4 regions of the Carboxylicivirga agarovorans genome follow, and region 3 is predicted to be linked to each of the others. Evidence: riboswitches for the same ligand, from Rfam matches in the RefSeq annotation. Region 3 holds a riboswitch; each other region holds the start of a gene.

Region 1 (3,153 bases), on a different contig from region 3:
ACTATCAGTAATATGGTGTTATCGCGTAATGCCCGGGCAAAAAATACGATCAGCAATAATATAAAGAAGGCTCCTACAAACGCAGCCCCAACAACTGTCATATGTCCGATCAAACCATAACCACTAATACTGATCCCCAAAACATTTCCTGCAAATAACAAAACAAGGGCAACTCCCAATCCTGCGCCACTGCTAATACCAAGAATAGATGGTCCTGCCAATGGGTTCCTGAATAATGTCTGCATTTGTAAACCACCAACTGCCAAACCCGCACCGGCCAGTACTGCGGTAATAGTTTGAGGTAATCGTGATTTTAAAATGATTGAATGATAAGCATTGCGTGAAGCCTCTTCCCCCATCAATACCTTGATCAAGTCATCGAATGGAATGGCAACTGAACCAACTCCAATATTAAGCATAAAAAGAGCAATAATAAGGCTTAGCAGTAATACAAAACCCATTATCCATTTATAGCGATGCTCCTCCATTATTCTTTTGTTAGTTTATGAAAATAACGCGGTTTATAGCCATCCAATACTTCGGGATAAATGGCATGCACCAAATCGCTTAATACAATATGTGGTTGCAATAAACCTTTTTCGAAATACAGTGAATTAGATGCATTGGTAACAACCATATTTCTGTTTTTATAGGCATCAAAGTCAGTATAACGATCATCAATTTTAGCAAGCTCCGAATAAGTCAGCTCACCAGGGTAATTAATGATTAACACCCAGCAATCTGTATGTTCTGCTTTATCAATAATGGTTTCATAATCCAGTGATAAAGATCCGGTACCTTTTGTTTCTTTATAGATATAATCCGTTCCGGCATCATTAAAGAAGTTGGCCATATAGCTTTCTCCGGCAGGTGAGTACCAGATTCCCTGGTAAATGTGCCCGGTAAAGACCGTATGTTTAGCATCTATATTCTCAACCTTCTTTTTAACTTCCAGGTAAGCAGTTTCTATTTCTTCAAATATCTGCTTTGACATTTCACCCCTGCCAAGAAGCTCACCCATAAAAACAATCCATTCAGCACGTCCAAGAGGTGTATGTTCTAAATAATCCGCATTAGTCAACACTGGAATACCTGCACTTGTTACTGCTGCAAAATGATTGTCTTTAAATGGTGAAACCATCATAAAATCCGGTTCCAGATCAACCATTACTTCCACATCGGGCGCAACAGCCATACCAACATTTTTTATACTACCATTGCTTATGCCTTCCTGAATATAATCATCGGAGATGTATTGCGGCTCAGCAACGCCTTTAATGCCTGACTTCACATTCAGCTTATCGGCATAATTTACCATTGTTGAAGATAGCGCTATCCACTGTTTGGCGGGATAGCCTATTACATAGTCATTGGTTTTCTGAAGTTCACTTTTCAATGACTCTTCATAAAACAAAGCAATGGATTCGTTTTTAGTACTATCGCCCCATGGATCATTCAATACAATTTGTCGATAATCTTTATAATAGCGTATTTCAAAACCTTTCGCGTATTTAGGTTGAAAAACACTATCAGGCTCATTCCCTGTTGTGTCAGGTGAGTTTCCTTTCTGTTTAGTCTGGCAGGCGCCCAGAATCAGCAATAATGCAAATACAATAGTTGAAAATCTAATCATCTCTTTATCTCCCGAAAGCTTATGAATCAATGTGGTTATTCAAACAGGTTTTCCGGCTCTCTTTCATTGCTTTACCTTCCCATTACATGCGCAACAGTGGTTAAAAAAACAATGCTCCTCTTCAGGCACAGATTACGGCTGCGGGAACAGCTCAGGCATTTCACCTGATTCCCTTTTTAAATAACGATGCAAAAATAGTTTATTTATTGGAATTAATTCTTCAAAAAACATCACGTAGCTGCATTCTCAAAGCAATATTCCTTATTATAACGCCTCATTTGCTCCAGAAAGCTTTCTAAATAACTAACTTCAACGTTTATGATATTTCCTTCGTCATCGGTTTTAAGCTCCAGTTTCGGATTTATAAATCCTGAGTAAGGAGCCACGTTCAATTGGCTATAACGTTCTTTGACCTCCCGATGAATAAGCGGGTCCACTTTTACACCGTATCGCTCAACCAATTCTTTGGCTGCAGAATAATCACCCTGTGACTTAATGCGTTGCACCTCCTTGAGCAGCTGGCCGAATAATTGGCGCAATAGCTTATGATCATTAATGACAAAATAGCTTTTACCATTCTTTGTCATTTTTTCAATAACATTTCTCTCCGCACCATGTTGCATCACCCATTTGCCAACCAGTTGACGGTTGCGCATGTGGGTTTGCTCAACATTAGCTCCAATGCCAATACGTGCCATCTGAACCATTAAACCATTTCTGATATAAGAATTATATTGCGCCTTAGCTACGTCCATATGAGGCACAAGGTTCAGTTCCAGCATTTTTTCATCGGCCATAAAATACAAGCCAAACAAATCTGCGCGTGCCTCTTCTATTACAGAGCCATATGCCTTTAGTGCATCCGAACGAACCCCAGGCTCCAACTTACCTGAACCATGTCCGACACATTCATGTAAATGCGTATGCAGATTATCGGCAATGGCGCCATATTTTTTATGCAAAGCCAGTTCCTCCTCATCATAGGCAAACTCTTCAATTACGCCGGAGCTGAGGGATGCCATTTCGTATGAGTGGCTGATATTTTGAAGTGACACCGATTTGGAACCATGCAATTCCCTAATCCATTCTGCATTGGGTAAGTTAATGCCCAAGGGAGAAGCAGGGTAACAATCGCCACCAAGCATAATGGCATTAATAACCTTCATTGAAACACCTTGCACCTCTGTTTTCTTGTGACTATCGGCAACAGGTGAGTGATTCTCAAACCATTGCGCATTTTCACTAATTACAGATGCTTTCTTGGTTTCTTCCGTATCGATAATGTTCACCAAACTCTCCCATGTGGCCTTAAATCCTAACGGGTCTCCATATACTTCAATAAAACCATTGATAAAATCAACTTCTCCCCCTTGCTCTTTTAACCATTCAATACTGTATTGGTCAAACAATTTCAGGTCGCCGGTTTGATAGAACTGATACAGCAGATCAATGACTTCTTTTTGCTTATCGTTTTCAGCAACTTCAGATGCTTTTATTAACCAATGACAAATTCGCTGTAT
Region 2 (3,153 bases), on a different contig from region 3:
GGATATCAATGTCAGGCTGTTGGCCATGGTCACATTGGCGAAATCATTGCTATACGTGACATTTCCAAAAACCCTTTGTTTGAAATTGACAATGACGGAGAAGAACTTCTGATACCAATTGTTGAGCATTTCATTGCAGGAATAGATGACGAGCAACAGTTGGTAATATTTGATTTACCTGAAGGTTTAATTGATATGTAAACCTGAAATTAAATCAAACGTTGAATAGTAAGACCTTAAGGCTGATCAAACCTCAAGGTCTTTTGTTTTTTAGTAGGATCTTTTTTCCCATTGTGATATGGCATCCCGCCATTCGGGCAATAGCTCCAATGACTCTTCAGTTCTCTTGTTAAAGCCAACCATTACCGATTTACAGCTGGCTTTAACAGATTTAGTTTGCTTACACACAACCTGTTGCACCATCTTTAAACTCTTTGTTCCAATGGCCACTATAGCTGTTTCAACTTCCAGATCATCTTTAAGGTATACCGGTGAAAAGAAGTCAGTGTTAATATTGACAACTATTACAGTTTCATCGCCCTTAAAAACAGTATCTCCAAATACTTCATTGAGGTAATACATGCGGCCTAAATCAAAATACTCCTGAATTGTGGTATTATTGACATGGCCCAGTCCGTCAACATCGTTGAAACGAACCTGAACCGCGGTACGGTGATTAAATTGAATTTCTTCCATAGGTTTATTCGCGAATGATTTTCACCTGACCATCCTTTGTCAGCTTGATAATACTTGATGGTTGTGGATTATTTATTTCCTCCTGGCGAAAATTAACAATGTAATCTACACCTGTTTTTATAACATCACTGACTTCTCCAAAATTTAGCGGTGATGATTCCCCACTAATATTGGCAGAAGTTGACACAATTGGTTTTTTAAATCGAGCACATAGCTGATTGGAGAACTTTTCTTCGGTGATACGAATACCTATGCTTCCATCTTCACCCAAAAGGTTAGAAGGCAGGTTCTTGGCATCATCGTATATGATAGTTAATGGTTTGGTTGTTAACTCAGCCATATCATAAGCCACTTCAGGTATGTCATTTACGTAGCCGCCAAGTTTAGCAGTATTATCTAACAAAACCAGCATGCCCTTTGTGTTTAAACGTTGTTTTAGCTTGTAAATACGTTCAACCGCTTCTGCATTGGTAGCATCACAACCTATTCCCCAGATAGTATCGGTAGGATACAGAATAACACCGCCATTTCTTAATACTTCGAGCGCCTGTTTTAAGTCGTCGTGCATAATAATAAATTTTGGTGAAAGATAGGAAAAAGCGGCTACAGTGAAAAAGCACAAGACTACATAGACAATATGAATTAAAAGAACTACGCTTAGGTTTGTTTGAAACATTTGTAGTATCATTGAACATTTTGGCGATAATTCCTTTTTCCTTTACAAAAAATATTTACTTTTGCGCCGCATTTAGGTTTGCGCTGTGCTTAACCGGCCAGTGCAATGAAAAGGGAATCCGGTGTAAATCCGGAGCTGTACCCGCAGCTGTAAGCCCCTTCGTATTCTGAAATCTGTATGCCACTGTTGACCAATGTTCAATGGGAAGGCTTTTCAGAATGGGGTGAGCCAGAAGACCTGCCTGTTTGCGCGACAGTATTCTTTGCTTTCGGGATAAAAGCAGGTTGATAGCTTTAGCGTATCATACATTTTTATTTCCCTGTTGAATATTGTCTGTTAAGAACTTTTTTAATAGACAAATACATATGAAACAAATCGTTACCAGTGCAATATTCGCACTTTTATGCCATTTGGCATTTTCACAAACAATGGATCAGGATACATTTCTGATCAAAGAAATTGAGATTGATGCCGATGTGGTATTCACCAAAAAACAGACAGCCTTAAAAACAATCGCTCCACTCAAACACATTCCCATTGCAACATCAAGCGTTAGCAGGCAGATGATTGATATAAGGGGAATTAACAACATTAATGATGCCATGCGCTACACGACAGGAGTCAGATCATCGGTTAATTACGGAGGTTTTCAAACCTTTACATTCAGAGGATTCGGACGTCCGGTTATTATGGTTGATGGTATGCGCGACGAACGAATGAACTGGTCTAACAGTGCTCCTGTTACAAGTCTTACGGCCGTTGAAAGCATCGAATACCTAAAAGGTCCTGCATCTGTAATGTATGGCCACTCAGCAGTGGGTGGAATTCTTAACATCGTTCGAAGGCAACCAAGCGCAACGGCTAACTATAACGCTCGTTTGAGCTACGGCACCTGGAATAATAAACAGATGCAAATTGGAGCGGGTGGTGCACTAGGTTCACAACTAAACTATCGTTTTGATGCCGGTTTTACGGATAGTGATGGTTGGCGTGATAATAATACTGAAATCGCCAATGTATACCTGGCTTTTGACTATCGGTTATCGGATGGCGATGTAATAAAGCTAAAGATCGGTGCCAATGATGACTTCTATGGAACTGAAACAGGATTACCAGCACTATCACAAAACGTATTTGAAACCAATTCAGGTAAACAGGTATACGCTATTGGTGACCTGCCTGCAGGCTTCAGGCGTGAGCAACGGTATAATGACCCTGCCGACTTTCTAAAACACACCAACAGTAATATTGCTGCATCCTGGGAGCATGCTTTTAACTCAAAAAGTAAGTTGATCAACAGCATATCATACAACAATGATGATATTGATTATTTCTCAACTGAATCACTAAGTTACCTGAGTTCTGATAATGCTATTTACGACCATTACTATAAGAACGGAGATAGCAAAAAGTACATTTGTATAGACAGCCTGCAGCGAACATTCCCTCTGCGCTTTTCACATAAAACCAAAACATACCAGTACAATGCCGACTATTATAATCAGTTTACTACCGGTTCGATAAAGCACAATGTAGTGGCCGGATACTCTTTTTTGTATGTTGACAGAATAAGCTATAAGGGATACAACCTTCCGGGTTTAGGGGATGTTGAAAACAACCCTGATTTGATTTATGACTCGTCATACGATGTTTACGGACAAGGTTTATATGCTAAAATGGCGGTATCAGATCCAATCCTTAACCATGGCTATTTAAAAACTCAATTCTCGGCTGCAGCAGTAATGGATGATCAATCCCATGGATTGTATTTTCAGGATTTA
Region 3 (3,153 bases):
CGCTGATAATTCCAGAAAACCGGCTTCCACTTCATACTCCGGCAATAATGCCGCTACTTGTTTGGTATATTTCAAAAAGGCTTCTTCACCTCTCTTTACACGTGTACCATGACCACAAATTAAAACTCCTTTTTCAGACATATGCCAGTTCTTGATGTTTAACAGATTGAATAATGGGTTTAAGCTGTTTGGAAAAGCTAACCACTTCACCAATGACCATTAGAGCCGGAGGTGAAAAGCCTTTATCTTCCATTGCTCGCTTAATGGTACTGAGTGTGGCTGTCAGCATCTCTTGCTGCGGGTAGGTACCCCACCTTATTAAAGCCACGGGGGTATCCTCGTTTTTACCTCCACTTATTAATGCATTGGCGATTCTACCGGCATTGCTTACCCCCATATAGACCACCAGTGTATCTGATGCTTTTGCAAGTGCCTGCCAGTCCACTGAGCTTTTACCTTTAGCAGGATGACCGGTTACAAAGGTTACAGAAGATGCAACGTGACGGGCTGTGACGGGAATACCCATATAGGCCGGAACTGCAACGCCTGAAGTAATACCGGGAACCACCTCGTAATCGATACCATGATTGATAAGCGTTACAATTTCTTCCACACCCCTGCCAAACACAAAAGGGTCGCCTCCTTTAAGGCGCACAATGGTTTTACCTTTATTGGCATATTTCACCAGCAATTGATTCAATTCTTCCTGGGGATACGTGTGCTTATCTTTCTTTTTGCCTACGTACAAGCGTTCACAATTAGCGGAACAATAGTCCAGCAGCTCCGTATTTACCAGGTAGTCGTAAAGCACCACATCGGCCTTTTGAAGCAGTTTAAGGGCTTTGACACTTATTAAATCGGCATCACCGGGGCCGGCACCTACCAGCCATACTTTACCATATTCAGGATTCATTTTATTGAATTAAGGTTAACGTTGTTGTTTTCAATTTGACTGATCAGCTCATCGATCAAGGCCTTCATTTCGGCCTCATGCTTTGGATGACCAGATGCCAGCATTTGTTGACGTTTCTCAGCGATCAAGGCCACTGAATCGGTCGTTATGCATGATAATTTAGCCATAAGGTATTTACGCAGACACGCAGATAATGCGGGAGAATTACCTTCTGTACTGATGCCTACATTTAAATGCCCGACCCGACAGCTGGCTGGAATAATAAAATCACCTTTATCAGCGCCATCAGCACTATTGGCCAATACACCATGTTCTTGCGCATCTGATACTACAAGCTGATTGGTTGTTTTGTCGTTGGTAGCGGCAAATACCAGGAAAAATCCGGCGATATCATTCTTTTCATAAGATCGCCTCAATTTATTGATCCTGTTAGTATCAACCAACTCTTGCAAAGCCGGTGTTAAATCTTTGGAAATAACAGTTACGGCAGCACCGGCTGCAAGGAGTTTATTCACTTTTCGTTGAGCGACTTTACCGCCACCAACAACTAAACAGTTCCTATCTTTTATATTAATATGAATCGGATAGAACTGCATACTAAGCCATTACGATGTTTAAACCATTAATAGCCCAATGCGTGCAATCCTGATGTGAGGATAAGAGTAAGTGTTTTTTCATAGCGTAATTAAACGCTCCGGCATGAAAGTACAATGCACAAAAAAGCATTCAGTATCAAATAAGCATACAGGCCGGTATCATGCTCACCAGGGAGCACAAACAACACGCCAATGCCTGTTGACACTAACCATTTATGGCTCTATATATGGAATTGCTTTTTATTCATGTATCAAACTTTTAAACCCGAAAGCTTTGATTAATATTTAATTTACTATGGCAGGTTTTCTGACTTACTCCCTCCTTATTGCGCCTTCCCATTCGCCAGCAGGCGAAAAGTGACCTTATGCAATGGAGTTAAAAGAGCTTACAGCTGCGGGTACAGTCCCGGATTCACACCGGATTCCCTCTTTCCGTCAAAGTCCGAATAGGTTGACTCTGACTCACCATTAATTTGACGACAAATGTAATATTATAATTCTATCTAAAAATACTATCAGTTGAATTTTAGTACAAAATATTTGACCTTAATGAGGATCTAAAAAAAAACTACCCATCTGAAATAGTGGGTAGTTTATATCTGATCATATGATTTTATTATCAATTAACTGCTGAAACATATCGATCATCGTTTCTGATAGCGGTCGGTAGGCAGCATGCAGTTCCCTGATACTTTTCGAATTATCGCCTTTCCATTTATAGCCGATGTTTCTTGTTACGAAACGACGTGTTAAGGCCTTATTAAGCATTGGTCCGATTAACCATATCAGCCATTTGGGAAGTTCCTTTTTCGGAAGTGGATAATTCTCTCCAAACTTATTGTGCAGCGCCCTAACCAACTCAAAATACGTGGTATTATGTCCTGATGCAATATATCTTCCACCAGCACCAGGCACAAAACCAGCCTGATAATGAATATCCGCAAGGTCACGCACATCAATAACACCCCAACCCATCATAGGCACCCCGGCCTTCATTGTTCCGTCGCCCATTTGCCTGACAAGACGAAAACTTTCAGAGGTAACAGCCAGTGGATTGACAGCAGGTCCCAGCACTAAACTAGGATTTACAACGACCAAATCCCAGCTACTCTGCTTTTCACTGATGGACCATGCTTCTTTTTCAGCCAATGTTTTTGAATAAGAATATGCACCATGGTCAAGCGAAGAACTGGTATTCCATATGTCCTCGGTAAAAATCCCACCAGCAACCTTTTCTGCATCAATATTATCGCCATATATAGCAGCGCAACTACTGGTTACAACTACTCGCTTTACTGAATGAGATCGATTGGCTGTTTCTAATACATTGCGCGTTCCCAGTTTGGCAGGATCAACCAAATCTTTTTGAGGATCGTGAACATCCAAGGTAAAAGGAGATGCTGTATGATAAACAAGTTCGCACCCCTCCATAGCCTCGTCATATGAGCCTTGTTCCAGCAGATCACTCTTAAAATACCTGATTGTACCCGGAGCATTATCTGCTAACAAATCCAGGAACCGTAATTTATCTCTCGCTTCGGGGTTACGAACAGCAGCATGAACAGTTAAACCTTTATCTAATAAGGATTTTACTATCCAGCCAGCGACATACCCTGAAGCTCCTGTCACCAGTACCGGTTTATT
Region 4 (3,153 bases), on a different contig from region 3:
ATTATTATCATAGGCATCGTTATACCCATAAATCACTTTATTACTTAATTGATACTTCCCCAATTGCAAACCATGATTTATACTTAAATCAGCACCTTGTGAAACTATAGCACCGGTATTGGATGCTTCCCATAAACCAGTAACTTCATTTGGTTTCCAGGCAATAGATTCATCATTATTACTCCAATAAAATGCAACATCAAAGCCTACATCACCCATTATCGTTCTTTGCTCAAACACATCGGCACCCAGCTCAATATTATAACCCTCCTCCGGCTTTAATAAAATATTACCTCCTGGAACCCAGTAGCGATCATTGAAAGTCGGGCGACGAAAGTGTGTTGCCACCTTTCCCCTGATAGCCAGCCATTGTGGAGAAACAATTACTTTTCCGCTCAACGAAAACATAAGAGGTGGGTTGGGCAGCGTATTCTCGACGGTTTCATAATCTATTATCTCACCATCTTCATAAATAGCTTGTGTGACCTTATCAGCTTCAGAGCTGCACCAGTCTTTACCTATTGTCGCAATAAAAACACCAAATTCAGGCGAATATTTTACAGCAGCATTTAGCCGAACGTCATGTTCAACTATATCTTCAGCATAATTGGAGGTAATCGCTTTTAAATAACTATACCGGCCATTGACATCAAGGCTTAAATTTTGTTGCAAATACCAACGCGTGCTCACATCAGATAACCATCGCTTGGCTGTTATCTCTGAATAGATCTTGTACGATTCACTGTCAGCTCGTTCTTTATCGGTATAACGCAAAAAGTCAAATGAATATGATGTTTGTGCATCTAAACGAAAATTGCCTATCAACCGCTTCCAGCCAGCATAAGCCTTCAGGGTTGAATCTTTTTGTGTCTGATGGCTTACCGGTGGTCCAACCCCCATTAATCCAGGAAGGTTCTTCTCTTTCACCTGGTACCAGGCACCAAAATCAAACAGGTTTTTACCTGCTTTCCAATATAAATTGTGTATTGTTCCTAATACCGTATTTTCATTATGATCCAAAGTTTCCTCTGGCTTACCATGGTCAAATTCATCAATATACTTAAAGTCATTTTTGGCATCGTGATAGAAGAATTGTCCGTTATAAGACAGATTGTGACCAGATGCATTAAGCAGAAGATTGCCTTTATAGCTTGAGAAACTGCCAATTTCCCCTCTTACTCTTCCGGACACTCCCTGACCCCATTGTGGCTGACTAGAGAGTTCAATGGCTCCTCCCATTGTACCACTTCCATAAAGTGAACCTGATGCTCCATAGGTAATTCTGACATCATTAAATCCACCAACTGAAACAGTTGAAAGATCAGCGCTTCCTGTAGTTAAGGAGTTAACCGGTAAACCATTCCATGTTACCAAAGTTTGGTTCGATGATGCCCCTCGCAGACTGGCGGTTGTCAGAGCCCCAACACCACCGTTCGATTGAATATTGATCAATGATGTCTTTTGTAAAAGCATACCTAAAGATTGGGTAGCATAACGTTCAATTGCCAAAGTATCAACGACCTCCATTTTTTCTGTGACAGCGAAATGAGCCAATCGCGAAGCGGTAATCTCAACCTCCTGCACTTTAACGGAATCACGCACCTCATCATCGGCCATCACAGGCAATGATAACACCACAAACAATATCAACAGTTTAAACCTCATTTCAAATATTCAGGTTATTATAACTGCTCTGACAAAACGGATAGAGAATACAATGAAATATGTATCGTCCTGCATTTATTCCGAATGACGCGAACAATTGAATTTTATCTGGCAGGTCTTCTGACTCGTTCCACCATAATCGCCTTCCCGTTCCCCTGAACAGTGGCATTGTTGATTACAGCTTTTATTCCGGTTAAACCCGGACGGAACTTACAGCAGCGGATACTGTTGCCGACTTTCACGGCATTCCCTTTTCATCACCTGGCATCGGTAAATGCCTTGTGAACCAAATCGAGTGCAAAACTAATGCAATTGGACGAGGTAAAAAATGTTTTTCAAAGAAAAGTTTGACTCTTTAGACTGATTGTTAATAGGCTTTTAGATATTAGACTATTACACCTTAGACAATTGGACTGTCAGACGCTTAGATCCGCTGCTCAATAGGCAGGCAGATAAATTACTGAATTGAACATTCAACTCATCAACTTTTAAACTAATAAACTATACTACAATTAATCTCACGATAGCTATAGGAATCCTCAGTTCATCAATTCAACATATCACATAAAATTTAATCATGATCGGGCATTGGCTATGCCGGTGCAAGGCATATTAGTGCTTTGAAGAGCAATTGCTGAGGCACCGGTCTTTCATTTGTATTGCTAACCCCGGCACGTCGCTAAGCTTTGCCCCGGGCTATGATGTGGCAGGCCTGCAGCCTGCTATTTGCAGCTTGCTTATCTCATTCCAAAGGAATAATCCGTGTACCCGGATCACCACAAGAGCGTGGCTTAATTACATCGAAGTTCTTAATCAATTTATCAGTTCGACAGTTCGACAGTTCGACAGTTTATTAGTTTATCAGTTCAACAGTTAATCAGTTCGACAATTTATCAGTTCTACCAATAAACTCATCGACTTATAAACCTATAAACTATCTAATGACAACATTTTACTTCCTGTGTTTCTTCCTTGAACTCCGGACTGATATAAGGAATACCCAGGTTCAGTCCACGCAATATAAACAGCAATCCGAGGATTATGATGAAAACAGGCATAGCTTTGCGAAGCTGATGCAAAAAACGGCTTTTAATGATGTTAGCGAAATAAGCCACTGCAAACATCAAAGGAAGTGTTCCCAGTCCAAAAAACACCATAAAAATGACGCTGTCGCTGATTGTATTGGAGGTTACTGCCCTGGAAATTGCAACATAGACCAAACCGCATGGCAGAAAGCCGTTAAGTACGCCGATAACAAGCAAATTACTTAGTCGTTTGCGGTTTAATGAATCGCCAATCTTCTTTTTTAAGGTAGAATAAATGGAATTGGATACTTTGTTTGACGTTTTAGGCATTTTAATCACACCCGGCAACACGACAGACAATATCATAATCGCGCCACAGGCAATTGATACCCATTGCTGAATACCCGATAACTTTAGTCCTGCTCCCAGTAATCCGAATATCAGCCCTAAAATGCCATAGGTG

Evidence for each region. A riboswitch is a leader RNA that binds a small molecule or an ion and turns the genes downstream of it on or off. The one in region 3 is predicted to bind cobalamin.
Region 1: linked by a shared signal. The riboswitch ahead of ACRD69_RS09700 (ABC transporter substrate-binding protein) and the one ahead of ACRD69_RS22425 (precorrin-2 dehydrogenase/sirohydrochlorin ferrochelatase family protein) in region 3 are both predicted to bind cobalamin.
Region 2: linked by a shared signal. The riboswitch ahead of ACRD69_RS06015 (TonB-dependent receptor) and the one ahead of ACRD69_RS22425 (precorrin-2 dehydrogenase/sirohydrochlorin ferrochelatase family protein) in region 3 are both predicted to bind cobalamin.
Region 4: linked by a shared signal. The riboswitch ahead of ACRD69_RS16320 (TonB-dependent receptor plug domain-containing protein) and the one ahead of ACRD69_RS22425 (precorrin-2 dehydrogenase/sirohydrochlorin ferrochelatase family protein) in region 3 are both predicted to bind cobalamin.

The regions. Positions count from the first base shown of each region.
Region 1 covers NZ_JBNGPA010000007.1:46,496-49,648, forward strand. The annotation lists gene ACRD69_RS09695 (iron chelate uptake ABC transporter family permease subunit) at 1-488, opposite strand, end outside; gene ACRD69_RS09700 (ABC transporter substrate-binding protein) at 488-1,633, opposite strand; cobalamin riboswitch at 1,659-1,859, opposite strand; gene ACRD69_RS09705 (dipeptidyl-peptidase 3 family protein) at 1,864-3,153, opposite strand, start outside.
Region 2 covers NZ_JBNGPA010000004.1:10,894-14,046, forward strand. The annotation lists gene rimM (ribosome maturation factor RimM) at 1-201, shown strand, start outside; gene ACRD69_RS06005 (acyl-CoA thioesterase) at 271-696, opposite strand; gene ACRD69_RS06010 (L-threonylcarbamoyladenylate synthase) at 701-1,264, opposite strand; cobalamin riboswitch at 1,430-1,631, shown strand; gene ACRD69_RS06015 (TonB-dependent receptor) at 1,738-3,153, shown strand, end outside.
Region 3 covers NZ_JBNGPA010000040.1:8,390-11,542, reverse strand. The annotation lists gene ACRD69_RS22435 (sirohydrochlorin chelatase) at 1-141, opposite strand, end outside; gene cobA (uroporphyrinogen-III C-methyltransferase) at 134-913, opposite strand; gene ACRD69_RS22425 (precorrin-2 dehydrogenase/sirohydrochlorin ferrochelatase family protein) at 910-1,509, opposite strand; cobalamin riboswitch at 1,790-1,991, opposite strand; gene ACRD69_RS22420 (NAD-dependent epimerase/dehydratase family protein) at 2,113-3,153, opposite strand, start outside.
Region 4 covers NZ_JBNGPA010000017.1:126,973-130,125, forward strand. The annotation lists gene ACRD69_RS16320 (TonB-dependent receptor plug domain-containing protein) at 1-1,665, opposite strand, end outside; cobalamin riboswitch at 1,759-1,971, opposite strand; gene ACRD69_RS16325 (sulfite exporter TauE/SafE family protein) at 2,604-3,153, opposite strand, start outside.